Regions from separate parts of the Pseudoduganella sp. SL102 genome, predicted to be linked through region 1. Evidence: riboswitches for the same ligand, from Rfam matches in the RefSeq annotation. Region 1 holds a riboswitch; each other region holds the start of a gene.

Evidence for each region. A riboswitch is a leader RNA that binds a small molecule or an ion and turns the genes downstream of it on or off. The one in region 1 is predicted to bind cobalamin.
Region 2: linked by a shared signal. The riboswitch ahead of OU994_RS12150 (cobaltochelatase subunit CobN) and the one ahead of OU994_RS05545 (TonB-dependent receptor domain-containing protein) in region 1 are both predicted to bind cobalamin.
Region 3: linked by a shared signal. The riboswitch ahead of OU994_RS27760 (TonB-dependent receptor) and the one ahead of OU994_RS05545 (TonB-dependent receptor domain-containing protein) in region 1 are both predicted to bind cobalamin.

What each region holds. Positions count from the first base shown of each region.
Region 1 covers NZ_CP115554.1:1,309,175-1,318,733, forward strand. Annotated here, with positions in the region: gene OU994_RS05525 (cobyrinate a,c-diamide synthase) at 1-303, opposite strand, end outside; gene cobO (cob(I)yrinic acid a,c-diamide adenosyltransferase) at 303-923, opposite strand; gene OU994_RS05535 (ABC transporter ATP-binding protein) at 920-1,693, opposite strand; gene OU994_RS05540 (iron ABC transporter permease) at 1,711-2,733, opposite strand; gene OU994_RS05545 (TonB-dependent receptor domain-containing protein) at 2,829-4,667, opposite strand; cobalamin riboswitch at 4,742-4,978, opposite strand; gene OU994_RS05550 (histidine phosphatase family protein) at 5,077-5,622, opposite strand; gene OU994_RS05555 (adenosylcobinamide-GDP ribazoletransferase) at 5,643-6,407, opposite strand; gene cobT (nicotinate-nucleotide--dimethylbenzimidazole phosphoribosyltransferase) at 6,410-7,501, opposite strand; gene OU994_RS05565 (response regulator transcription factor) at 7,543-8,226, shown strand; gene OU994_RS05570 (sensor histidine kinase) at 8,219-9,559, shown strand, end outside.
Region 2 covers NZ_CP115554.1:2,839,812-2,849,370, reverse strand. Annotated here, with positions in the region: gene OU994_RS12155 (MotA/TolQ/ExbB proton channel family protein) at 1-456, opposite strand, end outside; gene OU994_RS12150 (cobaltochelatase subunit CobN) at 453-4,844, opposite strand; cobalamin riboswitch at 4,920-5,144, opposite strand; gene OU994_RS12145 (DUF3526 domain-containing protein) at 5,170-6,531, opposite strand; gene OU994_RS12140 (DUF3526 domain-containing protein) at 6,528-8,006, opposite strand; gene OU994_RS12135 (ABC transporter ATP-binding protein) at 8,003-8,743, opposite strand; gene OU994_RS12130 (EAL domain-containing protein) at 9,062-9,559, shown strand, end outside.
Region 3 covers NZ_CP115554.1:6,559,522-6,569,080, reverse strand. Annotated here, with positions in the region: gene pepN (aminopeptidase N) at 1-2,458, shown strand, start outside; gene OU994_RS27770 (class 1 fructose-bisphosphatase) at 2,486-3,496, shown strand; tRNA gene OU994_RS27765 (tRNA-Thr) at 3,643-3,718, shown strand; cobalamin riboswitch at 4,175-4,399, shown strand; gene OU994_RS27760 (TonB-dependent receptor) at 4,599-6,632, shown strand; gene OU994_RS27755 (PEP-CTERM sorting domain-containing protein) at 7,078-9,559, shown strand, end outside.

The sequences.
Region 1 (9,559 bases):
GGCCGCCGACGGCGTGCCGTCATACAGGCCCATTACGCCTTCGATCAGGATATCGTCCACTTCCGTTGCCGCCTGCGCCAGCAGCCGATGGCAGCGTTCACGGCCGACCATCCACAGGTCCAGCGATTCGACCGGCCCGCCGCTGGCGCGGCCCAGCACCATCGGGTCGATGAAATCCGGGCCGCACTTGAAGACGCGCACGCGGCTGCCGGCCCGCACCAGCTTGCGGGCCAGTGCCGCGGTCACCGTCGTCTTGCCCTGGCCGGATGCCACGGCGGCGATCAGTACCGCGCGGGCGCCCATCACCACTCCGTTCCGGCCTGGGCCGCGATGCCGGCCTTGAACGCGTGCTTGACCACGTTCATTTCCGTGACGGTGTCGGCGATCTCGATCAGCTCGGGCGGCGCGCCGCGGCCGGTGATGACCACGTGCTGCATCGACGGGCGCTCCAGCAGGTCGGCGATCACGTTTTCCACATCCAGGTAGCGGTACTTCAGCGCGATGTTCAATTCGTCGAGCACCACCATGCCGATCGCGGGATCGGCGAGGAAGCGCTTCGCCTGTTCCCACGCCTCGGCGGCCTTGGCGATGTCGCGTTCGCGGTTCTGGGTTTCCCACGTATAGCCTTCGCCCATCGCATGGAAGCTCACTTCCTCGGGGAAGCGGCGCAGGAACTGTTCTTCGCCCGTGGCCATCGCGCCCTTGATGAATTGCACGATGCCCACCTTCATGCCGTGGCCGAGCGCGCGGATGGCCATGCCGAAGCCGCTCGAACTCTTGCCCTTGCCATTGCCGGTATTGACGATGATGATGCCGATCTGCTTGTCGGCGGCGGCGATCTTCGCATCGATGATCGCTTTCTTGCGTTCCATCCGCGCGCGGTGACGCTCGTTCAATGCCGCGGTATCGTCGGGAGTGGTCATGCGGTAGCCTCTCTGGGAATGAAGATCGTGCGGGCGCCGTGGCGCACCGTCTCGATCGGATGGTGCAGGTAGTCGGAAAGGATGTCGGCCTGCATCACGTCGCCGCGCGGGCCGGCCAGCCAGCGGCCGTCGCCCATCAGCAGGAGCGCATGCGTCGAGATGCCGTATGCCAGGTTCAGGTCGTGGCCGATCATCACGATGGTCTTGCCCTGTTCGCGGCACAGTTTCGCCAGAAGGCCCATCACGCTGACCTGGTGCGCCAGGTCGAGCGCGTTGGCAGGCTCGTCGAGCAGCAGCAGCGGGGTATCCTGGGCCAGCAGCGCGGCGATCGCCACGCGCTGGCGCTCGCCGCCGGAGAGCGTGCGCACGTCGCGCGAAGCGAGGTCCGCCACTTCCATCGCGGCCAGCATGCGCAGGGCGATCGCGTGGTCGTCGCTGTCCTCCCAATACCGCTTGCCGTGATAAGGGTGGCGGGCCGACAGCACCGTTTCCAGCACGGAGTAGGCAAAGGCGTCGCTGCGCGACTGGGCCAGGAAGGCACGCTCGCGCGCCAGCGCTTCCAGCGGCCAGTCGCCGAGCGCGCGGCCGTGCAGCAGCACGCGGCCGCCATCCGGCTCGCGCAGCCCGGCCAGTGTGCGCAACAGCGTGCTCTTGCCGGCGCCATTGCGGCCGATCACGCTCCAGCATTCGCCGGCCCCGACATGCAAATCCAGTTTGTCGGCCAGCAGGCGGGCGCCGATCGCCAGGCGCAGATCCTCGGTGGAGATCATGGTTGCGGCGGCGTTCGTCATTTGCGCAACCGGTGCAGTTGATACAGGAACACGGGCGTGCCGATCAGCGCGGTCACCACGCCCACCGGCAACTGCTGCGGCGCGATCACGGTGCGCGCCAGCGTATCGGCCAGCACCAGGTAGGCGCCGCCGGCCAGCGTGGCGGCCGGGATCAGCACGCGGTGGTCCGGCCCGAAGGCGAAGCGGCAGGCGTGAGGCACGATCAGACCCACGAAACCGATGCTGCCGGCGGTGGTGACCGCGCTGGCCGTCAGCAGTCCGGAACAGAAGAACAGGCCCTTGCGCAGCGGGCCGACGCGGATGCCGAGCGTGCTGGCCGCTTCGGCATGCAGGGCCAATACATTCATCGAGCGGGCGGTACGCAGCGCGAAGGCCAGGCCGGCGACCAGCACGAGCCACGGCAGCCAGCGCACCGGCGCGCCGGACAGGTCGCCGATCATCCAGAACACCATGCTGCGCAGCCGGCTGTCGGGGGCGATCGACAGCATCAGCATGATCAGCGCCGCGCAGCCGGCCGAGAGGATCGTGCCGGTCAACAGCAGCAGGGCGGTACCGCCCTCGGCGGCGCTGCCGCCGCGCATGTCGCGCCGCGCCAGCAGGTACAGCAGCATGGAGATGGCTACCGCGCCGATGAAGGCGGCCGCATCGACCATCCATGCGGCGCACATCAGCATCAGCGCCAGCAGGGCGCCGACCGCGGAGCCGGCCGAGATGCCCAGCACGTAGGGGTCGGCAAGGGGATTGCGCAGCAGGGTCTGCATCATGACCCCGGCCAGGGCCAGCGTGGCGCCGGTAACGAAGGCGGTCAGTGCGCGGCTGGCGCGCAGGTCGAGCAGGGTGGCGGCCAGCGTATCGGCGCGGCCGTGAATGAGTTCTTGCAGCGCGCCGGGCAGGTCGGCGAGCGGGATGGCGACGGAGCCCGTGACGCCCGCGAACAGCAGGCTGGCGATCGACGCCAGCAGCAATCCGGCGGTGACGATGCCGGTGCGGTAACGCAGGTGGGCGGAGAGTGGATGCATGTTCTGCCTGGAGAAAAGCGCCGGGCGCATTGGCGCGCCCGGCAGCTTAGCATTACTGGGACTTTACTACTCGGGCTTCACTACCCGGGCTTCGATTACTTGAAGCCGTAGCGGAGGGCTGCGAACACGTTCGAGCCGCCGGTCTGGTAGTAGCGGGCCAGCTCGTACTTCCTGTCGCCCACGTTGTTCCAGCGGACCAGCGCCGACCAGTCCTGGTTGAAGCGGTACGTGGCGTACAGGTTCACCACGCCGTAGCCGGGCAGGCGGTTGCGGTTGACCGCGTCGTCGAAACGGTCCGACGACGCTTGCAGTTCCACGCCGCCGCGCACGGCGCCCATGTCGTACTCGGCCACGAAGCTGGCGTGGCGCTTGGCACGGCGCTGCAGGCGCTTGCCGGTGGTTTCGTCCTGCGGATCCTGGATATCGGCATTGGCGACCAGCAGCAGCTTGCCCATCTGGCGCTCGGCCGACAGCGACAGGCCTTCCAGCAGCGCCTTGTTGATGTTGTAGGCGCAGCCGTACTGGTAGCCGGGATACGGGCACGGCGAAGTGTTCAGCAGCAGGTTGTCCAGCTTGTTGCGGTAGTACACCGCGGCCAGTTTCTGGGTGCCGTCGTCGTAGCGCAGGCCCGCTTCCGTATTGCGGCCTTCCTCGGGGCGATTTTCCTTGTTGCCATAGCCCGGGTAATACAGCTCGTTATAGGACGGAGCACGGAAGCTGGTGGCGAAGCTGGCCTCGGCGCGCAGGGCGCTGGTGATGCGGTAGCCGTAGCCGACCGAGCCGGTGGTCTTCGAACCGTATTCCGAGTTGTCGTCGTGGCGCACGCCCACGCTGGCCAGGTGCGCACCGCGCTTCAGGCTGTAGTTGGCCGCGAACGCATTGTTGTGGCGCGTGCGGTTCAGCGCCGCGGTGGAACCGTCGACTTCTTCCTTGCGGTGTTCATACAGCACCTGCAGGTTGTCGCTGCCGATGCGGAAATCGTTCTGGAAGGTGAAGGTGCTGGTCGTGGTATCGATCTGGCTGGAACCGAACGGGCCGACGTCGTAGAACGAGCCGGACTTGTCGCGCGATTGCGAAGCCTGCACCAGCATGGTCCAGAAGGGCAGGAACTGGTTGCGCGAGTAGACCCCCACGTTGCTGACCGTTTGCGTGCTGTAGGCATCGAAGGTGGCGCTGTCGTAGTCGGACTCGGTATCGGTATACAGGAACATCGCGCCCAGCTCATGGCCGGGCGCCAGCTTGTAGGCCACCTGGCCGGCCGCGCCCTTGCGATCGTAGCCGTCGTCGTCCGGGTCGAAGTTGGCGCTGGGCCGGCGCGTGGCCGAGAAGCCGTCGGACCGTTCCTTCGAGACGGAGAACGCGTAGCTCAGCTGGTCCGTGCCGCCGGAAATGGCCGCATCGGCCGCGAAGGTCCTGTCGCTGCCGCCACCGACCGACGCCGAGATCGCCGGAGCGCCTTCGCCTTTTTTCGTGAACAGCTGGATCACGCCGCCGATGGCGTCGGCTCCGTACAGCGTGGACAGCGGGCCGTAGACGATCTCGATGCGCTCGATGGCCGACAGGGGAATGCCGTTCCAGCTGGCCGAGCCGGTCGATGCCGAAGCGATGCGGATGCCGTCTACCAGCACCACGCTCTGGTTGCCGTTGGCACCGCGGATGAACACGTTCGACGCCGCGCCGGGGCCGCCGTTACGGGTGACTTCGATGCCGCGCTGGCGCTGCAGCAGTTCGGTAATGGAGCCGGCCCCGGAGTTGGCGATCTGTTCGGCATTGATCGTGACGGTGTCGCTGATTACTTCGCTGGCCAGTTGCGGCGTGCGGGTGGCGGTGACGATGATGGAATCGATGGCAGTGGCCTGGGCGTGTACGGCCGGCGCGGCAATGGCGAGCGCCAGCGACGCGAGCGCCGCCTGGGATGCAACAGGAGAGGTCATGGCAAATCTTTGTAAAGTGGAGCAACCGGCCAACGTCCCCGCAGGCCGGATTGAACAGAGCCGCTCCGCAACGGGGCGGCTCCACCTGGTTTGGCCGGTATCCGGGCTGGCAGGCATCACGGTCCGGCCTTCCCATGCAATTGCACAGTGGCTGTCGCGGACCGCTGCCGCGCTGCGATTGCTCGCGCGCGGCAGCCTGCTTACCGTTGCGGGGGCAGCATACGTTGGCCGATCAGGAGACCTGGCTGCGTATTTCCCGTTTAACTGCGCTCGAGGACTCGAGCGCGGGCACCAAAACCGCGCAATTATAAGGTATGGAGCAAATATCAAGCACGTACGAAGTATGTACAAAGCACGTACCAGGCACGTACCAGGCACGTACCAGGCAGGGATCGAGCGCTTGCAGGCATCACGAAAACACCAGCCGGACAACTTCGCCGTAGCCGATGCGGTGCGGCCGGGACGCCGCGGCAAGCGCCGCCTGCTCCAGCGGCGCGCCATCGGCCAGCGTGGCGGCCAGGCGCATGGTGCCGGCATGGCAGACCACGATGGCGCGCGCGCTGCCATGCCGGCGGATCCTGGCCAGTGCGGCGGCCACGCGGCGCGCCACGTCGAGCACGGATTCGCCGCCGCCGGGGCGGTCATGCAGCAGGTCGGCCGCCCAGGCATCGACCTGCGCGCGGGGGATATCGTTCCAGTTGCGGCCTTCCCAGTCGCCAAAATCCATTTCAGCCAGGTCGGCGTCGTACAGCACGGCGGGCGACAGCAGGCTGGCGAGGGCGGCGCAACGGCGCAGCGGGCTGGAAAACACCGGGGCGTCTCCCGGCAGCCCCAGGTCGCGCAGCGCCGCATGCACGCGCGCCAGCTCATCGGGATCCACCGGCAGGTCGCTGCGGCCATAGCAGATGCCTTCGGCCGCGGCCGGACGAGGGTGGCGCACGAGAGTTAATTTCATCTGCGTGAGTTCCATTTGTGTCAGCCCCACCGCGCCAGCACGCACACATAGAAGGCGATTTCCGCCAGCTGCTGGACGGCCCCCAGGCCATCGCCGGTGTAGCCGCCGAGGCGTTGCCGCAGCTTGCGGGCGAACCACAGCGTGACGAGCACCATCGCGCCGGTGCCGATGGCGATGGCGCGCCAGTCCAGCCAGCCCAGCGCCGTTGCCGCCAGCACGGCGGGAACGCAGCAGGCGGCGGCGATGGCGAATTCGGGGCCCGTCATCTGCTGGGCCATCGGCTTGGCCTTGCCTTCGGCACGCGCGTATGCCATGCGCCAGATCAGGCTTGCCGCCATCAGGCGGGACAGCGGATGGGCGATGCACAGGGCGGCCACCGTGGCCAGCGGGGGCAGGTGGGACAACGCGGCGCATTTCACCGCCAGCATCAGGAGGATGCCGATCGCGCCATAGGCACCGATCCGTGAATCCTTCATGATCTCCAGCGCACGCTCGCGCGTCATGCCGCCGCCCAGGCCGTCGCAGGTGTCGGCAAAGCCGTCTTCGTGGAATGCTCCCGTGAGATAGATGCCAGCCGCGGTGGACAGCAGCACGGCAACGGCCGGCGGCAGTACCATCGCGGCGGCCCAGTAGATGGCCGCGGCGATGGCGCCGACCACCAGGCCGACGAGCGGGAAGTAGCGCGACGCATGGTGCAGCCAGTGCGGCTCGAAGCCGACCCACGCCGGGATCGGCAGCCGTGTGAAGAATTGCAGCGCGATGAAGAACAGCCGCAGCTGCAGCATGGTCAGTGCTTCCCGCTGACCTGGGCCGATGCGAACGTGGCCATGCGGTTCAGGAAGTTGACGGCGGCATGGACCAGCGGCAGCGCCAGTGCGCTGCCGGTGCCTTCGCCCAGGCGCAGGTCCAGTTGCAGCAGCGGCTTGCCGCCCAGCGTTTCAAGGAGCTGGCGGTGGCCGTTTTCGTTCGAGCAATGGGAGAACACGCAATAGTCGAGGATCGCCGGCTGCAGCCGCGCCGCCACGAGCAGGGCGCTGGTGACGATGAACCCGTCGATCAGCAGCACCATGCGGCGCTCGGCCGCGCGCAGCATGGCGCCGGCCATCATGGCGATCTCGAAACCGCCGAAGGTGGCCAGCACGTCCAGCGGCGCCGTGGCCGTGGCGTGGCGCGCGGCGGCGGCTTCGATCACGCGGCCCTTGTGCTGCACGCCTTCCGGGCCGAGGCCTGTGCCGGCGCCCACGCAGGCAGCGGCTGGAATGCCCGTCAGCTTGTGCATCAGCGCGGCGGCGGCGGTGGTGTTCCCGATGCCCATTTCGCCGAAGCCGATCACGTTGCCGGGCAGTGCGTCGACCAGCGCGGCGCCGTGCGCAAGCGCCTGGCCGCATTGTTCGGCCGTCATGGCCGGCTCCACCGCGAAGTTGCGCGTGCCGCCGGCGATCTTGCGATCCGTGAGGCCGGCGCGCGTGCCGAAGTCGTGCGCCACGCCGGCGTCGATGACCTGCAGCGCGCAGCCGTTCTGCGCGGCGAACACATTGATGGCGGCGCCGCCGGCCAGGAAGTTCTCGACCATCTGCCACGTCACATCCTGCGGGAAGGCGGAGATGCCTTCGGTCACCACGCCATGGTCGGCGGCGAAGACGAGGATGGCCGGTGCGTCGATCGCCGGCGACGTGGTGCGCTGGATCATGCCCACCTGGTGCGCCAAGGTTTCCAGCACGCCCAGGCTGCCGGGCGGCTTGGTCTTGTGGTCGATCGCATGCGCGAGGCGGCAGGCCAGCGCCGCATCGGCCGTGGAGGCGACACCGGGCACACTGAAGGGGACGCGCGCTGGCGCGCCGATTGGCACGCTCGGGGACGCGGAGGCGGGCAGGGTCATGTCTGGCGATCGATGGGGAAAGCGCGAATTATAATGGTGCGATGCGCATCCTCATCATCGAAGACAACCCCGACATCGTCGCCAACCTGTATGGCTTTCTGGAGCCGAAAGGCTATGTGCTGGATTCGGCCTCGAACGGCTATGGCGGGCTGGCGCTGGCGACCGAGCACGAATATGACGCCGTGGTGCTGGACGTGATGCTGCCTGGCCTGAATGGCCTGGACCTGTGCCAGAAGCTGCGCGGCGAGCTGCGCAAGGACATGCCGGTGCTGATGCTGACCGCGCGCGACACGCTGGAAGACAAGGTGGCCGGTTTCGACAGCGGCGCCGACGATTACCTCGTCAAGCCGTTTTCCCTGGTCGAGCTGGAAGTGCGCCTGAAGGCCCTGGTGCGGCGGGCCAAAGGCGGCCATGCGGCCAACGCCGTGCTGGCGTTCGGCGACCTGACCTTCAATACCGAAACGTTCGAGGCCAAGCGTGCCGGCCGCCCGCTGGCGCTGACGAAAACCGGGTATACGATCCTGCGGCTGCTGATGCGCGAGGCGCCGAAGGTGGTGTCTCGCGAGCAGGTGCTGCACGAGGTGTGGGGCGACAATCCGCCGGATACCGACGCGCTGCGCGTGCACATCCACGCCCTGCGGCAGGCGCTCGACAAGCCGTTCCCGCATCCGATGCTGCACACGATCTCGAAGATCGGCTACAAGCTGGTCGAATCCGATGCGTGAAACGGAACCGCTGCGCAAGGGGAATTCACTGCACAAGGTGGACTCGCTGCATAAAGGGGACACACTGCACAGCGGGCACTCGCTCCGCAAGGAGGATTCGCTGCGCAAGCGGATCACCGCGGCATACCTGACGTTTGCCACGGTATCGTCGGTATTCTTTGCCGTGATCGCCGCGCTGGCCGTCGAAGGTATCGAAGTGCGCCTGGTCGACGAGCGCCTGGAGGAAGTGGCGGCGTGGGCCGGCCCTCGCCATGCGGGCGGCTTGCCGGTGGAGATGCCGGCTGGCCTCAGCTATCACCTGGGCAACGGTATTCCACGCTCATTGCGCCCGCTGGAGGAAGGCGTGCATGAAGTCACCGTCGACGGTGTCGACCTGCACGTGCTGAAGGGCCGGAATGCCGAAGGCGAGTTCGCCGTGGTCGACCATGACAGCGCCTATGAAAAGATCGAGCTGGTGGTCTATTCGATGTTCGCGGTGGCGTTCCTGGGATTCATGGGCTTTGCCGTTCTGCTGGGGCGCTTCCTGGGCAACCGCATCGTCAATCCGATCGTCGAGCTGGCGGGTGCGGTGGACGCGGGGGTGGCGGAGTTGCCGCTGCAGGAACGCGGCGACGAGCTGGGCCTGCTGTCGCGGATGATCGCCAGCCATACGGCCGAGCTGCAGGAGTTTCTCGATCGCGAACGCTTCTTCACCGGTGACGTCAGCCATGAATTGCGTACACCATTGACCGTAATCGCGGGGGCGGCCGAGGTGCTGCTGGCGCGAACGGAGCACGATCCGGTACTGCACGCGCCGGCCGAGCGCATCTACCGCGCTGCGCGCGATGCCAGCGATATCACGTCGATGCTCCTGCGGCTGGCGCGTTCGCCGGAACGGCTCGAGTGGACGCGGATGTCGGCGCAGGCGCTGGCGCTGGAAGAAGTGGCGCGCTGCCAGGGACTGGTTGCCAGCCGGCCGCTCCAGCTGCGGTTTGGCGGCGGCGCCGATTTCAGCGTGCACGGCGTGCGCGAACTGGTGCAGGCTGCGATCGGCAACCTGGTGCGCAACGCCTGCCAGTACACGGAGCACGGCCATGTGGCAGTGCGGCTGAAAGGGCGCAGCGTGATCGTCGAAGATACCGGACCCGGCTTGCCGCCAGCCGCGCGGGCGCGCTTGCGTGGCGAACCGATTCCGGCGGATGCGCGGGGCTCGTCCGGCACCGGGCTTGGACTGGGGCTGGTGCAGCGGGTCTGCGCTCACCTCGGCGCCACGCTGGTGCTCAGGGAGAGCGCCGCGGGCAGCAGTATCGAGATCCGCTTTCCCGCTCTGCCGGGTCGAACCGTCGACGAGGCA
Region 2 (9,559 bases), 1.5 Mb from region 1:
CTCCGCATCCTTCTCCAGCGCGTCTTCCATCGCTTCCAGCGTTTCCTCATACCAGCGGCGGCGCAGCTTGCCGATCACCAGGCCGCCGATGCCGGCCACCAGTCCCAGCACGGTGGCATCGAACGCCACGGTGACCGCGCTGGCCAGCTGCGCCGGATCGCCGGCGCCCAGCGCGGCCAGGCCGGGGCCCAGCGGAATGATGGTGGCCATCAGGCCCAGCATCGGCGGAATCCGCGCCAGCAGGTCGGCGCGCTCCAGGCGATGGCGGGCTATCGCCTGCACTTGCGCCACATTGCCGCTGTCGCGCAGGCGCCGCAAACCATGAAAGCGTTCGCCGGCGGCGATGCCTGCTTCAACCACCGCGATGGCGCAGGCCAGCAGCAGCGCCGCCAGCGACGGCACCAGCAGCCAGCTGACCGCGTCATGCAGCCAGCCGAGGGAATGGGGATCGATCATGTAAGGCTCCTTGAAGGTTGAGGTACGGCGCGGCCGCGCCACATGCCCGCCGCAAACAGCGACAGCACGGCGGCCAGCAGTGCCAGCAGCCAGACCACGGTGATACCGGGCGGCTCCGCTGCATCGGCGGGTTCATGCAGTTCATAGGCGCGCGGCGCGGGCTCGGCGGCAGCCGCGACGGCGCCGTCGGCTTGCGCGGGCGGCGCATGCTGTCCGGCCCGTGCCCCGGCAAGCGCCCGCGTTCCGGTCGCAGGCACCGGGACAGGGGCTCGACCGTCGCTCTCGCTGGCGGCGGGCGGCAGGTCGCCCCGTGCCTTGGCCAGGGTGACGCCGAGCGCCCGCGCATCGGCGCCGTCCAGCTGCGGCGCCAGCCAGTCCCACATCGGATGGTCCGGCGCGGCGTGGCCGCTGCCGGGCAGGCCGTTGGCGGCCACCAGCCGCGCCAGTTCGCCGCCCATCCGCCGCAGCGTGGCGGGATCGGTTTTCCAGAACCCCTTTTCCGCGGCGACCATGAAGATCGCCAGCATATGCGCCTTGACGTGTGCGTTGTGGCGCTGGCCGAGGAATTGCGGCAGGCCCAGGCCATGCCTGTCGTCGAAATACACCGACTTCACTTCGTCCCACGCCCAGTCCTTCACCAGGTCGGGCCGCGTCACCTGCCAGCCCCACAGGTTTTCCAGGAATTCCTGGCCCATCGTGCGCGCCCCCGCATAGCCATGCCCCATCAGCGGCTTGAGCCAGGCCGGATTCAGGAAGCGGCCGCGCAGCTCGCCCAGCAGCGCGGCCGCCAAGGGCTCGACATCGGCGCGGCCCGGCTGCGCATGCTGCAGGATCAGCGCCTCGGGCACGCGGCCGGTGCGGCCCTCGACCGCCAGCGACAGGCCGCCCAGGTAATCGAACGCGTCGTTGTTATCGAGCAGGCCATACAGGTTGCTGGCGCGGCCGTGGTAGGTGCGGGCGATGCCGTCCAGCGCCGCATTGAACGCCGCATGCTCCGCTTCGCCGCTGCCGTCGAGGCCATACGCGTGGCCCATCCGGTTGCGGTAGGCGGCGCCGATCTCGTCGCGCTCGCGCCACGCGCCGGAACGCTCGGTCAGGCGATTCACGCCGGTGCCGTAGGCGCCCGGTGCATCGCCGAACACGCGCTGCGCGGCACCCCTGCCCGCCTCGGCCACGGGCTGGCCGGCGCGCACCAGCGCCCGCTGCCGCACCAGCCACTCGGCGGCCACGCGGTTGCCGGCCACGGGCTCGTCGCCCCAGGCCACGCCGTTCATCGGCGCCAGCGCGGCTTCCAGCGCCGGCCGCAGCGACGGGTCCTCGGCCGCCAGCGTGCCGGCCGATGCCGCCAGCGCCAGCCGCCCGGCGCGGTCGATCAGCCGGATCAGGTTCGGGTACAGGTCGCGGAACAGGCCGGACGTCGTCACCAGCGCATCGCGGCGCGGCGCTCCCGGCCTGAGGCGCACGTCGGTGACGATGCCGCGCGCATTCCACACCGGTTCCGCGCCCATCATGGCCAGCGCGAACGCCACCATCACGCCTTCGTCGCGGACCGCGTCGGACGCCCACAGGATGATGCCTTCGCTGCCGGCTGTCGCGTTCTTGCCGCCCCGGACGATCGCCTTGCCGGCCAGGTCGGCACCCAGCTGGTAGCCCAGCTTCGTGGGCAGGATATCGCCATCGACCGCATGGAAATTGCGCCCCGTCGGCAGCGCCTCCGGGGAGCGCAGCGGATCGTTGCCCTTGCCCGGCTCGATGTAGCGGCCATCCAGCCCCGCCAGCAGCGCCTGCATTTCCAGGCGCGGCGACTCGACCAGGTTCGCGGCCACTTCCGCGGGGACTTCCCGCCCGTCGATGCCGCCCTTCCTCATCGACGCCAGCATCAGGTCGATCGACGCCTGCTTCCAGGGCCGGCCGAAGATGTGCAGGCCATGCGGCATGAACTTTTCCTGAAGCTTGGTGAGATAGTGGCCGATCTCGTGGGCCAGCAGGTCGTCGTCGGCCGCGTCGTAGCCGATGCCGCGCACGGCCAGCACGTCCGCCATCGACGCTTCCAGCTCCGCCTTCAGGTTCAGCGCCACCACGCGTTCGCGCATCAGGCGCGCCGCCTGCATCTTCAGCGATTCCGAGCTGGCCGCCTCGTAGCTTTCCACCACCTGGCGCAGCGCCAGCAGGTCGTCGTACAGCGGCGTGCTGGCCAGTGGCGGCGTCAGGTGGTCGACGATCACGGCCAGCCCGCGCCGCTTGGCCTGCGTGCCTTCGCCGACCCCGTCGACGATGTACGGGTAGATGCCTGGCAGGTCGCCGGCGATCAGGCTCGGGTAATCGTCGCTGGCCAGGCCGACCGCTTTCCCGGGCAGGAATTCATAGGTGGAATGGCGCCCCACGTGCACCAGGGCGTCGGCCCTGAAACGGTCGCGCACCCAGTGATAGAAGCCGAGGTACTGGTGCGGCGGCGTGATGCTGGTGTTCGCATGCAGCAGTTCCTCGTCCACTTCCCAGCCGCGCGGCGGCTGCGGGCCGATGAACACATTGCCGAACACCAGGCCCGGCACCAGCATCCGGCCCTGGTCGACCATGATCCTGCCGGGCGCGGCGCCCCACCCTTTCAGGCCCTCGATGCCATAGCCGGCGACCTTGCGGTTGAGTGCATCCAGCCCGGCGCAGCGGCGCGCCGCCCGCACGTCGAGGCAGGCGCGGTAACCCTCGCCCAGCGCTTCGAGGTCGCGCATCGCCGCCTCGCGCCGCGGGTGATCGGCGCCTTCCACGAGATGCTGCAATTCCTTGACGATCACGTCGACCTGCTTGCGGCCCAGCAGCCATTCGCCGGCCTTCTCCGCGTCCAGTACGTCCGCATGCAGGCGGCCCAGCAGGCCGCTGGTCATCTCACGCTGCACCCGCGGCGACAGGGTGGCGAACCATGCCGCATAGTCCGCCGCGCTCACGGTGTTCACCGTGCCAGCCAGCTCGCGCAGCGCGCCGCGGTCTTCCGGCAGGTTGACGCCCTGCGCCATGATCCGGTCGAGCAGCGCCTCGGGCGACGCGGGCAGCTCGCCCACCGTATAGCCGGCGTCCTTCAGCGCATGGAGCATGTCGAACAGCGAAGCCGGCACGTCCAGGTTGTCGGCGCCGATGTTCTGGCGGCCCGGCGGGTGGTTGTAGTAGATCAGCGCCACGCGCTTGTCGCGGTTCGGCTTGTCGCGCAGCGCCAGCCAGCGGTTGACGCGCGCCGCCAGCCGCGCCGCCTCGGCATCGAGCATGACCGGCGGACGGTTCTCGATGCCGGTCAGCCGGTCGCGCTGCGCCTGGCCCAGGGCGGCCACCACGATCGGCTGGCCGATGCCCTGCAATTCCGGCAGCGCCACGCGGTACTGCACCGAATCGGGCGGCAGGCCGTCCGGCGACAGGCGCCACTGCAGCGCCGTGCGGTCGGACAGCCGGATCCCCTTGAACACGGGAATATCGAGGCGCTTCAGCGCTTCGGCGACGGCTTCGCGCCCCTCGGCCGCGCCGACCACGAAATCCTGCAGCACCACCAGTGCCGCCGGCCGGGCCGGCGCAACCAGCTCGGGCAGGCGTTCCAGCGCCTCGCGCGACGCGCCGCCCCAGCGCGTGAGCACCTGCACGCACGGCTGGCCGCCGGCCTCGATGCGCGCGCACACGGCGGCCGGCACGGCCGCATCCATGTTCGACAGGTCCAGCACCACCACGGCCGGCCGTGCCGTCAAGCCCAGCTGCGCGCCATGGCCCCAGGCTGCCGCGTCGGCCAGTTCGCGCCGGCCCACGCGCACGCGCAGCGTCGGTTCCGCCTGTGCGCTGGCCAGCGGCGTGGCCGGGTGCAGCCGGTGGCCGAACAGCGCCGCGGTATTGCCGACACCGCCGGCCTGCCAAAGCCGGCGCGCGGCCAGCCAATGCGGTGCGGCAGGATGCGCCTGCGCGGCCCGCAGCGCGGCGGGCGACGGTTTTTCCGCCGACAGGTCGCGCAGCGTATCGGCAGGGAAATCGCGCAGCGCGCCATGGCCATCGCGGGTCATCAGGCTGAGGCTGGCCTCGCCGTTGAAGGCCAGCACCGCCGTGCGCGGTTTCGCATGGCGGGCCAGCGCGGTCTTCAGGCGGTGGGCCGGATCGCCGAACAGCGACACGGCCAGGATGGTATCGGCGCCGCCGACCAGCCGCGCCATGTCGCGCTCGCCCAGCGCCATCCATTGCGCCGGGGTGCGCAAGTCGATACGGTCTTGCGGATGCAGGGCCAGGTGGCGGTGCGCCGCCTCGATCGCGACGGGCGCGGCGCGCTCGGTGACGATGCCGAACAGCACGGCGGCCTGGCCGCGCGCGCAGGCCAGGATGCACAGCAGCGCGGCCAGGGCGCGCACGAGTGGGGAAATGCTCAATTGATCCGACCGGTCCGGCCGTGCCCGCGAGGGCCGGCCATGAATACGCAACAGGCCGGCCCACACCCCGGGATCCGGCACATCATTGCAAACGGCCGGTCTTCTGGCTTGCCGTCATTCTGGCCGGTGCGTGCCTTCCCGTGTCGTGTCTCGACACAGTGGCGGTGGCGCCGGTTCGTCAGGCTTACAGCAGCGGGGGCTGCGCCGGACTGGCGGAGGATGGTCATCCCGCGCGTCACCGGCTTCCCGTTTCACCCTCCGGCCGGCTGGCAGGAAGGCACCGTTTGCTCAAGCGCCGGATTCTACATGCAAGGCTGCCGCTTTGTCACATCCGCAAGCGGCCCAGCCGCCACAGGCCCGCCAGCTGCACGGCCCCCGCCAGCACGAACAGGGCAAGCAGGGCGGCCAGGCCATCCCGGCCGGGCATCCCGTCCGGCACGCGCGGCACGAACCCGGGCTGCCTGGCGAAATCGGCCGTGCCGAACGGGCGGTCGTTGAACAGGTAGGGATAGTAGAACGTGCGGATCTGCCGGTGGAACGCCGCGATCGCGTCCTGGTACGCCAGTTGCGCCGGCAGGTCCGTGCCGGCGAGCCGGTGCAGCACGGCCTGCGCGCCCACGCCCGGCAGCAGCCAGCCGAGCCGGCCCGTCCATGCCTGCCGCGCCAGCAGTCCGCCGCGATAGTCGCGCGCCGCGCCGGCCACGCTCTCGTCGCCCACCTGGTGGAAGGCGAAGTACCACTTCCAGTGGAACCTGCCCGGTACGGCGGTGTGGTCCTTCCATTCCGGATGGCTGGCAACGAACTTGCGCATGGTTTCTTCGCGCGGCAGTTCCCAGGCGCCATGCACGACCTGACGCTGGGCCAGCATCAGGTCGACGCCCTGGTGCACGGGGATCGCCCGGATCAGCGCCACGTTGGCCAGTGCCGGCAGCACCAGCGTGAGCACGGCCCAGGCTCCCATCAGCACGGTGGCGTTGGTCACGGAGCGCCAGTGCAGCGAGGCGACCAGCAGCGACAGGCCGGTCCAGAAGGCCAGGCAGGCCGCCGTCACCGCCAGCACGATGCCGGTCGCCACGATGCCGGTGCCGGACAATGCCGCGCCCACGCACGCCGGCGCGGCCAGGCAGGCGAACAGCAACGCATAGCGCAAGCCGGCGCGGCGCCGCCACAGCCGCCCCGCGTCGGGCATCGCCAGCAGGAGCCGCAGCCGGCCCGTCTGCCGCTCGCCCGACACCAGGTCGTGCAGCAGCGCGATCGCGAACAGCGGCGCCAGGTAGATCAGCACGAAGGCGAAGTCGAAGCGGCCCGGCAGCGCCACTTCCGGATTGAACGTCTCGCCTTCGTAGAGCTGGGCCTGCAATCCCAGCGCGCGGATGCGCAGGACGTACGGCGCCACGTCGCGCAGGCCCAGCGCCAGGAACGCCGCGGCCGATGGCGGATCCCATGTGTTGTAGAACGTGTAGTAGGCCGGATTGCCGGCATCCTTGCTGTCCGGGTAGCGCGCCGCCAGCGCGGCCACGTCCTGTTCATGCAGCGGCGCCAGGCGGGCGATGGTCTGCCGCTGGCGTTCGACTTCCCGCATGCCCGACCAGACAGCCAGCGCGGACAGCAGCAACAGCAGCAGCAAGGCGCAGGCGGACAGCCGCGAGCGCAGCACCAGCCGCATTTCGTGGGCAAGCCAGTTCATCGCGCGATCCTCCCCAGCCGGCCCGCCAGCACCCAGGCCAGCGTGCCCAGTGCGGCCAGCCACAGGGCCAGCACGCCGGCCGCCGGAGCCACGCGCCGCAGCGTGGTGGCCACCGGCGCCGCTTCATACTGGAATTCCGGGAACTCCCGCCAATGGTCTCGCGACACGCGGTTATCCTTGCTCCGGTCGATGTCGTCGGCATAGGCCAGCCGCTCCACCTGGATGCGGTTCAGGCCCTGGATCAGCGCGTAGCGATAGCGCTCGCCCTGCTCCAGGAACGAACGGTAGCTGGCCAGGTCGGTCCCGGCCGCCGCCATCGACAGGCGCCGCAGCGCCAGCGCCGGGCTGGCCCAGCCGAAGGCATCGATGATCTCGCCCTGCCGTTCCTGCCGGTCGAACGCGGCCGCGGCGTAGCGGTCGAACAGCTCGCTCGACTTGCGCTCCCCTTCCATGCCCACCAGGCCCTTGAAGTTGACCGGCAGGTCTTCGATGCGCGTCACGCCATATTGCTTCAGCAGCCTGTCGCGGAAGGAGGTGAATGCCGGATCGTTCGGGTTGTGCGAATCGCCCAGCGCCAGGTATTCGCGCTGCACGTGGATGGCGTCCTCGAAACGGGTCGGCAGCGCCACCGCGTGGTTGGCCATGTCGGGCACCCAGCGCGGCAGCAGGATCACGATCACGGCCCATGCCGTCAGCAGCACCAGCAGCGCATCGCGCCCGCGCGCCACGCACATCGACACCAGCACCACGCCGAGGACCCACAGCAGCAGCCAGCCGGTGTAGCCGGCGGCCAGCGCCACGGCCAGCGGCCAGGGCGCGTGGCCGTCCAGCGCGAACCAGACCAGCGCGGCCAGCGCGGGCAGCAGCACCAGCCCGGCGAATCCGCCCAGCGCCAGCAGCTTGCCCAGCACCAGTTGCCGGCTGCGCACGCCCTGCGCGAGCAGCACGCGCAAGGTGCCCGACTCGCGTTCGCGCGCCACGGCCGCATGCCCGAAGAACACCAGCAGCAGCGGCGCCAGCACCTGCAGCACGAACGCCGGCGTCAGCTGCCCGAAGCGCAGCAGCAGCGAGGTTTGCCGCACGTCGCCGAAATTGGCGCTGTTCTGCCGGTGCCCTTCGAGGAACAGCGTGTTGCCCGTGAAGCCGTCGATACCCGGATCGAACGCGGCCAGCGGATTGACGGGCCGGAACACGAAGTGCCCGTAATGCACCATGCGGTGCGGGTGCCGGTCCGGCTGGGCCTCGAATTCATCGTTGGCCTGCGCCTGGTAGCGGGCGCGCTCCGCATCGGCCGCGCGCCGGTGCTCGTGCGCGGTCAGCGCCGCCACCAGCATCAGGACCGTCAGCAGCGCGATGCCGGCCACCGCGGCCCGGTCGCGGAACAATGCGCGCCATTCCTCGCGTGCGATGCGTGCGATGACGTTCCGGGTCGCAACCGTGGCCGCGCCGGTTGCGGCGCCCAGCACGGCGCTCATGCCGCCTGGCCGCCGTAGCGGCGGTGCAGCGCGCGCACGTCGAAGCGGTCGGCACCGGCCGCGCCCACTTCTTCGAGCAGGCAGCCGGCGTCGAGGAAGCCGATGCGGTCGGCCACGTCGGCGGCGCTGAGCAGGTCGTGCGTCACCATCAGCACGGCCACGCCCTGTTCGCGCAGCACGCCCAGCAGGCGGTTGAACTCGGCCGTGGCCTGCGGGTCCAGGCCCGAGGTGGGCTCGTCCAGCAGCAGCGCCGGCACCCGCCGGGCCAGCGCCAGGGCGATCGCCACCTTCTGCCGCATGCCCTTTGAAAAGCCCGCCACGCGGCGGTCGTACGCCGCCGCCGCCAGCCCGGCCGCCGCCAGCGCCGCGTCGATCGCGCCGGGATCGCCGCCCTGCCCCGCCAGGTCGAGCAGGTAAGCCACGTTCTCGCGCGCGGTGAGGTGTTCGTACAGCGCCACGTTCTCCGGGATGTAGGCCAGGTGGCGCCGCGCTTCATCCGGTTGCGTGACCGGATCGATGCCGTGCACCCGCACCCGCCCGGCGCTCGGCGTGACGAACCCCAGGAACAGGCTCAGTGTCGTGGTCTTGCCGGCGCCGTTGGCGCCGAGCAGCGCATAGATTTCGCCGGCGCGGATGTGCAGGTCGAGCCGCTGCAGGATGGTTTTGCCGCCATAGCCTGCGACGACCGCCGTGGCGTCGAGCACGTGGCCGCCGCCGTGGATGCTTGCGATATTCAAACGATGTTCCTTTCGATTGCGGAGGGGGACCGACGATGCATCGGCGACAAGACCCGGTCGATCATTCACGATGATCGCTCAAGATGATAATTCATTATCATTCTCGTTGCCAATCTGTTCAGGCAAATTTGCAACTGTCGAGGACAACTGGTTGTTTCCTGATAGCATTAACTAAGGTATAGTCTGCCTGCACTGGACAGGCCCGGTCCGGTGCCGTTCACGCCGCCGGCCGCGCCTGTTCTTCCTCACGTACTCACTCATGTACTCACTCATGTACTTCCTCATGTACTCCCTCATGTACTCCTTCATGTGAACGCGATGACTGCCCCATCTTCCGATCTGATCTACCGCCTGCTGGTGCAGAGCGTGGTCGACTACGCGATCTACCTGCTCGATACCGACGGCAATGTCGTCAACTGGAATGCCGGCGCCGAGCGCGCCAAGGGTTACCGGGCGGACGAGATCGTGGGCCGCAACTTCGCCGTGTTCTACAGCGAAGCGGACCGCGCGGCGGGGCTGCCGCAGAAGGCGCTGGCCACGGCCCGCGCCGAATCGCGCTTCGAGGCCGAAGGCTGGCGCCTGCGCAAGGATGGCACGCGGTTCTGGACCAACGTGGTGATCGACGCCATCCATGACGACGACGGCAAGCTGGTCGGCTTCGCCAAGATCACGCGCGACATCACCGAACGGCACCAGCAGCAGCTGAGACTGGTCGAAGCCAAGGAACTGGCCGAGCAGTACAGCCAGCAGATGGCGACGGTGTCGCACTTCCTCGATTCGGTGATCTCGAACATGCCGGACAGCGTGCTGGCACTG
Region 3 (9,559 bases), 2.2 Mb from region 1:
GGACATCGAACTGGTGGCGCTGAGGCTGAACGGTACCGAACTGAACCCAGGCCAGTACATATTGGGGACGAACACGCTGACCATCAAGAAGGCGCCGTTGAATGTCGTGCTGGAGATCGAAACCACCTGCGCGCCGGAAAAGAACACCACGCTTTCCGGGCTGTATGTCTCGAACGGCAGCTTCTACACGCAATGCGAGGCGGAAGGTTTCCGCCGCATCACGTATTTCCCCGACCGGCCGGACGTGATGGCCGTGTTCACCGTGATGCTGCGCGCCGACAAGGAAAAGTACCCGGTACTGCTGTCGAACGGCAACCTGGTGGAAGCGGGCGACCTCGACGACGGCCGCCATTACGCCAAGTGGGAAGACCCGTTCAAGAAGCCGTCGTACCTGTTCGCCCTGGTGGCCGCGAAACTGGTCTGCCAGGAAGAAACCTTCAGGCTGGCCGATGGCCGCGATGCGCTGCTGCAGGTATGGGTCGAGGAGGGCAATCTCGACAAGACCGACTACGCCATGCAGTCGCTGAAGAATTCGATCCGCTGGGACGAAGAGCGCTGGGGCCTCGAGCTCGACCTGGACCGCTTCATGATCGTCGCCGTCGGCGATTTCAACATGGGCGCGATGGAAAACAAGGGCCTGAACATCTTCAACACCAAGTTCGTGCTGGCCAATCCGGCCACCGCCACGGACGTCGACTATGCCGGCATCGAAGCCGTGGTCGGCCATGAATACTTCCACAACTGGACCGGCAACCGGGTCACGTGCCGCGACTGGTTCCAGCTGTCGCTGAAGGAAGGCCTGACCGTGTTCCGCGACCAGGAATTCTCGGCCGACATGATCGGCACGGCCAGCGGCCGCGCCGTCACCCGCATCGACCAGGTGCGCACGCTGCGCCAGGCCCAGTACCCGGAAGACGCCGGCCCGATGGCGCACCCGGTGCGCCCGGATTCGTTCGTGGAAATTAACAATTTCTACACGGTGACCGTGTATGAAAAGGGTGCCGAAGTGGTGCGCATGTACCAGACCCTGCTGGGCCGCGAAGGCTTCCGCAAGGGCATGGACCTGTACTTCCAGCGCCATGACGAACAGGCTGTCACGTGCGACGATTTCCGCGCCGCGATGGCGTCCGCCAGCGGCCGCGACCTCACGCAGTTCGAGCGCTGGTACAGCCAGGCCGGCACGCCGGTCGTCACCGCCAGCGGCGAGTACGATGCCGCCGCGCACCGCTATGTGCTGACGCTGGCGCAACGCTGCCCGCCGACCCCCGGCCAGCCGGAAAAGCTGCCGTTCCATATTCCCGTGGCCGTCGGCCTGCTGGACGGCGGCGGCCGCGACATGCCGCTGAACCCGGACGGCGACACCACGGTGGTGCTGGAACTGACCGAGGGGAAGCAGGAATTCACCTTCGACGGCATTTCGGAAGCGCCCACGCCATCGCTGCTGCGCGATTTCTCGGCCCCCGTGATCCTCGAATACCCGTACACGGACGACGAACTGCTGCACCTGTTCCGCCATGACAGCGACCCGGTAAACCGCTGGGAAGCCGGGCAGCGCCTGGCCATGGCGCGCCTGCTCAAGCTGACCGCCGCCGTGCAGGCGGGCGAAGTGCTCGACCTGGACTACACCTTCGTGTCGGCGCAGCGCGCGCTGCTGCTCGACAGCACGCTGGAAGCGGCGTTCCGCGAGCAGGCGCTGATCCTGCCATCCGAATCCGTGATCGCGGACCAGATGGAAGTGGTCGACCCGCAGGCGATCCACCACGCCCGCCAGTTCATGCGCAGGACCATCGCCGTCATGCTGCGCAGCGAACTGTTGAACGCCATCGCGGCCAACCAGACGCCGGGCGACTACAGCCCGGACGCCGTCTCGGCCGGCAAGCGCGGCCTGAAGAACCTGTCGCTGGCCTACCTGCTGGCCGCGCCGGACGCCTTCACGCTCGACCTGGCGCGCCGCCAGTTCAACGAAGCGACCAACATGACCGACCGCGCGTCGGCGCTGACGGCGCTGATCCACAGCGGCGCGGATGTCGAAGCGCAGCTGCAGGCGTTCTACGACCAGTTCAAGGGCGAGGCGCTGGTGGTCGACAAGTGGTTCGCCATGCAGGCCAGCGCGCCGACCACCACCGTGGCGCGCGTGCGCGAGCTGATGGGACACCCGGCCTTCACGCTGCGCACGCCGAACCGCGCGCGCAGCCTGCTGTTCAGCTTTACCAACAACAACCCGTCGCAATTCCACGCGAAGGATGGCAGCGGCTATGAATTCTGGGCCGAGCACGTGGTCAAGCTCGACGCGCTGAACCCGCAGGTGGCGGCCCGCTTCGCGCGCGGCATGGACCGCTGGCGCCGCTATGCGCCCGAGCTGCAGGCGCACATGCGCCGCGCACTGGAACGGGTGGCCGGCGCGCCGAAGCTGTCGAACGACGTGATGGAAGTGGTGTCGAAGGCATTGGCCAACTAAAGAATTATCTACAAACCAAGGGAATCCATGAAACGTATCAGCCTTACCCAACACCTCGTCGAGGAACAGCGCCAGCACCACAATATCCCGGCCGAACTGCGCCTGCTGATCGAAGTGGTCTCGCGTGCCTGCAAGACCATCGCCCACTCGGTGGGCAAGGGCGCCCTCGGTGACGTGCTGGGCGCGCTCGAAAGCGAGAACGTGCAGGGCGAAGTGCAGAAAAAGCTCGACGTCATCTCGAACGAGATCCTGCTCGAAGCGAACGAGTGGGGCGGCCACCTGGCCGCGATGGCATCCGAAGAGATGGAGACCATCCACCTGATCCCGAACCGCTATCCGAAGGGCGAATACATGCTGGTGTTCGATCCGCTGGACGGCTCGTCGAACATCGACGTCAACGTGTCGATCGGCACCATCTTCTCGGTGATCAAGGCGCCGGAAGGCATGGCCACGCCGACCGAAACGGATTTCCTGCAGCCGGGCAGCAAGCAGGTCGCCGCCGGCTACGCGGTGTACGGCCCGCAGACGATGCTGGTGCTGACCACCGGGAACGGCGTGAACTGCTTCACGCTGGACCGCGAGATGGGTTCGTGGGTGCTCACGCAGCGCAACATGCAGATTCCGCCGACGACCCGGGAATTCGCCATCAACATGTCGAACCAGCGCCACTGGCAGCCGCCGGTGCAGCGCTACATTGGCGAACTGCTGGCCGGCAGCACGGGCCCGCGCGGCGCCGACTTCAACATGCGCTGGATCGCCTCGATGGTGGCCGACGTGCACCGCATCCTCAACCGCGGCGGCATCTTCATGTACCCGGCGGATGTGCGCGACCCCAGCAAGCCAGGCAAGCTGCGCCTGATGTACGAAGCCAACCCGATGGCCTTCATCGTCGAGCAGGCCGGCGGCATGGCCACCGACGGCAAGCACCGCATCCTGGACATCCAGCCGACCACGCTGCACCAGCGCGTGCCTGTGTTCCTGGGCTCGCGCGATGAAGTGGCGGTGGTCACCGGCTATCACCACGAAGGTACGGCGTAATCTTTCGGCACAAGAATTTCGAAAAGAGACCCTAGTCAACTGTAAAAACCGTTGCTATAATGTGGCCTCTTTCGCAGCGCTTCATGTGCAGCGGAAGACAGGTTAAACAAGTAGTACAGCATCTAGTACAGATTTCTACAGGTTTAGCCGCTGTAGCTCAGTCGGTAGAGCAGCGCATTCGTAATGCGAAGGTCACCAGTTCGATTCCGGTCAGCGGCACCAAGATTGGCAGTAAAACAAAGGGTTGCACGATTTTTCGTGCAGCCCTTTTGTTTTTTCGACGGCTCATGATCAAGTACCGCCATGTAACCCGGCATGACCCATGCTGCCTGTTTCCCGGCTCGAATCATCGCTTGTCCTGGCTTGCTCCGCGTCGGTCCAGGTAGTGCCATCGTCGACTGCGACGTCGAATCCATCTTCATTTGGCGCATGGCGGGTCGACCCGTGGCCAGGCAGGCACTGGCCTGCTCGACGCCGCAGCCCGGCGCTGTTCATGATCTCCGCAAGGCGCGATTCAATCGCAGCAGCTGACGCACCATGTGCGGCAACCCGCATTCCGCTCCCTCCGCCCAATGGTGCCGAGGCATCAAGGATCAATTTCACATCCAAGGGACAGCTCTTACTGCGCAGTGCGTGTCCGTACCTGGCAATGACAGGCGCCCGGGCTTGGCTGTAGAATCCTGCGCTTGTGTGAACGGTGTCCTGCCATCGACCGATGGCAGGGTTAAACGGGAAGCCGGTGACGCGCGGATATCCATCCCCGCCACTCCGGCGCAGCCCCCGCTGCTGTAAGCCTGACGAACCGGTTCAACGCCACTGCATCTGGTCACGCCAGCGCGGGAAGGCAGGAACCGGGAAGGATGAGGGCGAGCCAGAAGACCGGCCGGTCACGATGCATGTGCAAAACCCGGGGAGTGGTTTTGCCTGTTGGCGGTTCGTTTGTTTTCCAGTCTGGCGGTAACGACGCGTGACGTTGCGTGCTTCGTGCGTTCGCGCGCTTGGCCAGAAACGTGCCGTGATTGCTTCGCGTCGCCGGGCATGGCCTTTTTGTATTGCTTGAATATTAATTTTGCCGCGATCCGTCCCCATGAAAATCCCTCCGATGAACACCCGGCTCCTGCCCGTCGTGCTTGCCGTCCTGTCGTTTTCCGCCCATGCGGACGATCCACCCTTCCAGCGCGTGCTGGTCGATGGTTCGCGCATCAGCCAGCTCGGCGAAGCCGATTCCGCTGCCGCGGGCACGGTGACGCAGAGCCAGTTGCAGGCCCGCACCACCTACCGGCCCGGCGAACTGCTGGAAGCCACGCCGGGGCTGGTGGTAAGCCAGCACAGCGGGGAGGGCAAGGCCAACCAGTTCTACCTGCGTGGCTTCAACCTCGATCACGGCACCGACCTGCGCACGACTGTCGACGGCATGCCCGTCAACCAGCGCAGCCATGCCCACGGGCAGGGCTGGACGGACCTGAACTTCGTGATCCCGGAACTGGCCGGGCGGCTCGACTTCAAGAAAGGCCCGTATTCGGCCACATCGGGCGATTTCTCTTCCGCTGGCGCCACCGAACTCACCTACGTGAATCGGCTCACGTCCGGCATTGCCAATTTCACCGCTGGCCAGAACGGCTATGGCCGCGCGATGATCGCCGGTTCGCCTGAAGTCGGCAATGGCAACCTGCTGTACGGACTGGAGACGATGCACAACGATGGCCCCTTCACGCGCGGCGACGACTATCGCAAGGTGAACGGGGTGCTGCGCTACAGCGAAGGCTTCGAGAACAATGGCTACTCGGTTACCGCAATGGCGTACCGCGCCAAGTGGAACGCCACCGACCAGATCCCGCAGCGCGCCGTCGACAGCGGTACGCTGGGCCGCTTCGATGCGATCGACCCTGCCGATGGCGGCAGCGCGCACCGCTACAGCCTGTCCGGCAAATGGCAGCGCAGCGACGATGACACCAGCGCCAGGATATCCGCATATGTGATCGCGAACCGCCTGGAACTGTTTTCGAATTTCACCTACTTCCTGGACGATCCAGTCAATGGCGACCAGTTCGCGCAGCCGGACCGGCGCGTGACGTCCGGCTTCGACGCCAGCTATTCCTGGCATCACCATCGGGGCGGCATGACGTCGACCACCACGGTCGGTCTCACCGCGCAGAACGACAACATCCACAACGGCCTGTACCACACGAAGGCACGCCAGGTGATCGGCACCACGCGTGAAGACCATATCGTCGAGACCAGCGGGGCGCTGTACGTGGAAAACCAGACCCGGTGGAATCCCGCGTTCCGCACGGTAGCGGGACTGCGGGCGGACCGTTATCGATTCGACGTCCACGGCGACAATGCGGCCAATGCCGGCACCGCCAACGACAATATCCTGTCGCCGAGTGCCGGCTTGATCTTCGGACCATGGGCGCGGACCGAGTTCTATGTCAATGCCGGCACTGGCTTCCACAGCAACGACGCGCGCGGCACCGTGATCGCGGTCGATCCGAAGACGGGCGAGCAGGCCGATCGCGTCACGCCGCTGGCCCGCACGCGGGGCCTGGACCTGGGCGTGCGTACCGAATGGGTGCAGGGCCTGCAATCGTCGCTGTCGCTGTACCGCCTCGACATGGATTCCGAACTGCTGTTCGTGGGCGACGCCGGCACGACCGAGGCGGGGCGCCCGAGCCGCCGCTACGGCATTGAGTTCTCCAACTACTACAAGCCGGTGAAATGGCTGTCGCTGGACGCGGATATCGCCTATGCGCGGGCACGCTTCCGCGACCAGGATCCGGCAGGCGACCGGATTCCGGGCGCGGTCGAGGGTGTGGCCCAGTTCGCCGCGACGGTAACGCCGGCCGGGCCATGGTCCGGTGCCCTGCGCCTGCGCTGGTTCGGCCCGCGCCCGCTGATCGAAGATAACAGCGTGCGCTCCAGGGCGACGACGACGCTGAACGGCCGCATTGGCTACCGGATCGGCAAGGCGACCCAGATCGAGCTCGAAGCATTCAACCTGGCCAACCGGAGCGCATCGGCGATCGACTATTTCTATGAGTCGCGGCTGTCTGGCGAGGCGGAGCCGGCCGAAGACATCCACTTCCATCCGATCGAGTCGCGTTCGTTCCGGGTGTCGCTGACGCACCGGTTCTGAATCGCCGCTGTCGCCGTGGGCGAGGCTGCGCGCGAAGGATGACCACGGAAGGGAATCAGCCGATGTGGCGTTCCGGGAAGCCGCCAGGTCCGATGTCGCGGCAGCGGCTGTCGCACGAACGACCTGGCCTTGGGGCGGGTGACCAGACTTTATTCAGCGCGGATTCAGGCCCTTCAAAGGACTTTCAGGCCGCTCGATCCGATAATCTTCGAACATCGAGCCCCGCCGCCAACGTCGTGCCACCCCGGCCGTGCTGATCCTCGGTGGTACTCGCGACAGCACACCCAGCGGACAGCAGGTGTTCGGCGCAACTTGCCCGGCGCCGGCGCTGCGACGGCAGCACCCCATGCGGCATGTCACGTTACTGCTCAAACCGAAGGGGTTCGCCATGCACCCGTCTTCCTGCCTGCATTCCGTCCAGACTTGCGCACGGCGGCTTGCGCCGTTGCTGCTTTCCCTGGCCATCAGCGAGGCCTATGCGGTTGAAACGACCGGTGCGCCCGGCACGCCCGGCACTCCCGGGGCGGTCCCTGGCGCGGCCGGCACGGCGGGAGGACCCGGCCAGCCCACGGTGGCGGTCGCCGGCCCGGACAACAGCCCTGTCAATACGGCCAACGCCACGGGCGGCGCCGGTGGCCAGGGCGGCGATGGCGCTGCCGGCAACGCAGGGCAGGATGGTGGCGCTGCCGGGGCCGGCGGTGCAGGCGGCGCCGCAAGCGCGACTGCGGCGGCACAGCCCGTCTCTGGCGCCGCGACGGCGAATGCCGGGGCCATCGGCGGGAACGGTGGCGCCGCCGGCATCCCTGGTGCCGGTGGCACGGGTGCGGCGGCGGGTGCCGGCGCGGCGGGCGGCAACGGCGGCGACGCCAGTGCGCTGGCCGATGCCCAGGGGCAGGGCGATGGCGATGCGGTGGCGCAAGCGATGGCCATCGGTGGCGATGGCGGCAGCGCGTCGGGCGCCGGTATCGCCGGGCTGGCCGGCGCGGCGACGGCAGCGGCCAGCGGCAGCGGTGCCGGGGCCACCGTGAACATCGCGGCGGAAGCGGTCGGCGGCAAGGGCGGGAACGGTGCCGCCGGCGGGCAGGCCACGGCCAGCGCGACCGGCAGCTCGGCCGGCTCGGGCGACAGCCTGTTGTCGGTCGCGGTCACCCAGCGCGGCGGCGCGGGCGGCGGCGTGCCCGGCACCGGATCGGGCAACGGCGGCGCGGGCGCGGCCTCCAGCGCGATCGATGCCGTCAGCGGCAGCACCAGCGGCAAACTTTATCTGGGCCAGACCGCCATCGGCGGCAACGGTGGGGCCGCCTTCACCGGCAATGGTGGCGCGGGCGGCGCGGCGCTGTCGCGCCTGACCCTTGCCAATACCGGCGGCGCCAGCGAGTTGCAGCTCGCTCTCAACGCCCGCGGCGGCCATGGCGGCGACGCCACCTCCAGCGGCAATGGCGGCCGGGGCGGCGATGCGCATGCCGGGCACACGGCCGGTACCTCCATGACTTATCTCAACAGTACACTCGAGGCCACCGGTGGCCGGGGCGGCGCCACGGGCAGCGGCCAGGCAGGCGCGGGCGGCGATGCCAGCACGATGCTGGCGCTGACGCTGACCGACTCGCAGAACGGGTTGCGGGCCAGGAGCGCGGCCCGCGGCGGCGATGGCGGCATCCAGACTGGTGTTGGTGACCAGGCGGGCCGCGCTGGTGCCGGCGGCAACGCGGATGCCGCGCTGACGATCACCGGCATGCAGAACATGGATGGCTCGGTGAGCGCGCAGGGTGGCAACGGCGGCACCGGCCGCAGCCGGGGCAATGGTGCCGATGGCGGCGCGGCGACCTCGAGCGCCACGGCATCGCTGAGCTATCCCGGTGCATTGGAACTGTCGGGCAGCGCCACGGGCGGCAACGGGGCCGCGGGCTCGGGCAGCGGCAACCGCGGCGGCGCCGGCGGTGCGGCGACTACCACCGTGAGAGCCACGGGTGACGGCAATATGGTAGTCGCCGCCACGGTCGTGGGAGGCGATGGCGGTGCGGGCAGCAGTGGCGCGGATGGTGGCGCGGGCCGCGGCGTCACGCTGGTCGACAACGCCCGCGGCGGCACCAGTGGCGCCCTGACGGTCCAGCTGAACGGTCGCGGTGGCCGCGGTGGCGACAGCGCCGATGGCATGGCCGGCGAGGCCGGTATTGCCGACGTTACGCTGACAAACGCCAGCGGCGCGGGTGAAGGCCTGGGACTGGTAGCGACGGCAACCGGTGGTGCCGGCGGCAACGCTGGCGGCGGCGGTGCTTCCGCCGGCGTCGGCACGGCCACTGCGGGAGCGCTGGGCACGGCCACGATCCAGGGCTCGACGGAGCGCTCCATGAGTGCGAGGGCGGAGGGGTACGGCGGCAATGGCGGCAGCCATCTGTCGGGCAACGGTGCCAGGGGCGGGCAGGGCCAGGCCAGCAGCACTGCGACCAGTACCGGCGGCAGCAATGGCTACATCACCAGTATCGCCAGCGCCAGCGGCGGTGCCGGCGGCAATGGCAGCGGCAGCGGCAACCAGGCCGGGGCGGGCGGCGGTGCCGGCGCGGTCGCCAGGGGCGTCAGCGGCGGGGAAGAAGTTTTCGTCAGTGCCAGGGCGACCGGCGGGACCGGCGGCTTCGGGCAGCAGGGCGCGGCGGGCGGTATCGGTGGGGCGGCGGTGTTGACCGATGCCGTCGGGGGCATCGGCGGCGGCGTGCTGAGACTCGAGCAGAACGCCTTTGGCGGCCAGGGCGGCGGCAGCGAGGATGGCTTCGCCGCCCCCGGCGGCCTGGCAAGTTCCCGTCTGACACTGTCCGACAACCGTGCGGCCTACGCCGTAAGCGCCATCGTGGGCGCCTATGGCGGCGCCGGCGGCCAGGGCTCCGGTTCGGCCACGGCGGGAGCGGGCGGCGGGGCCGATGCCATGCTGGCGA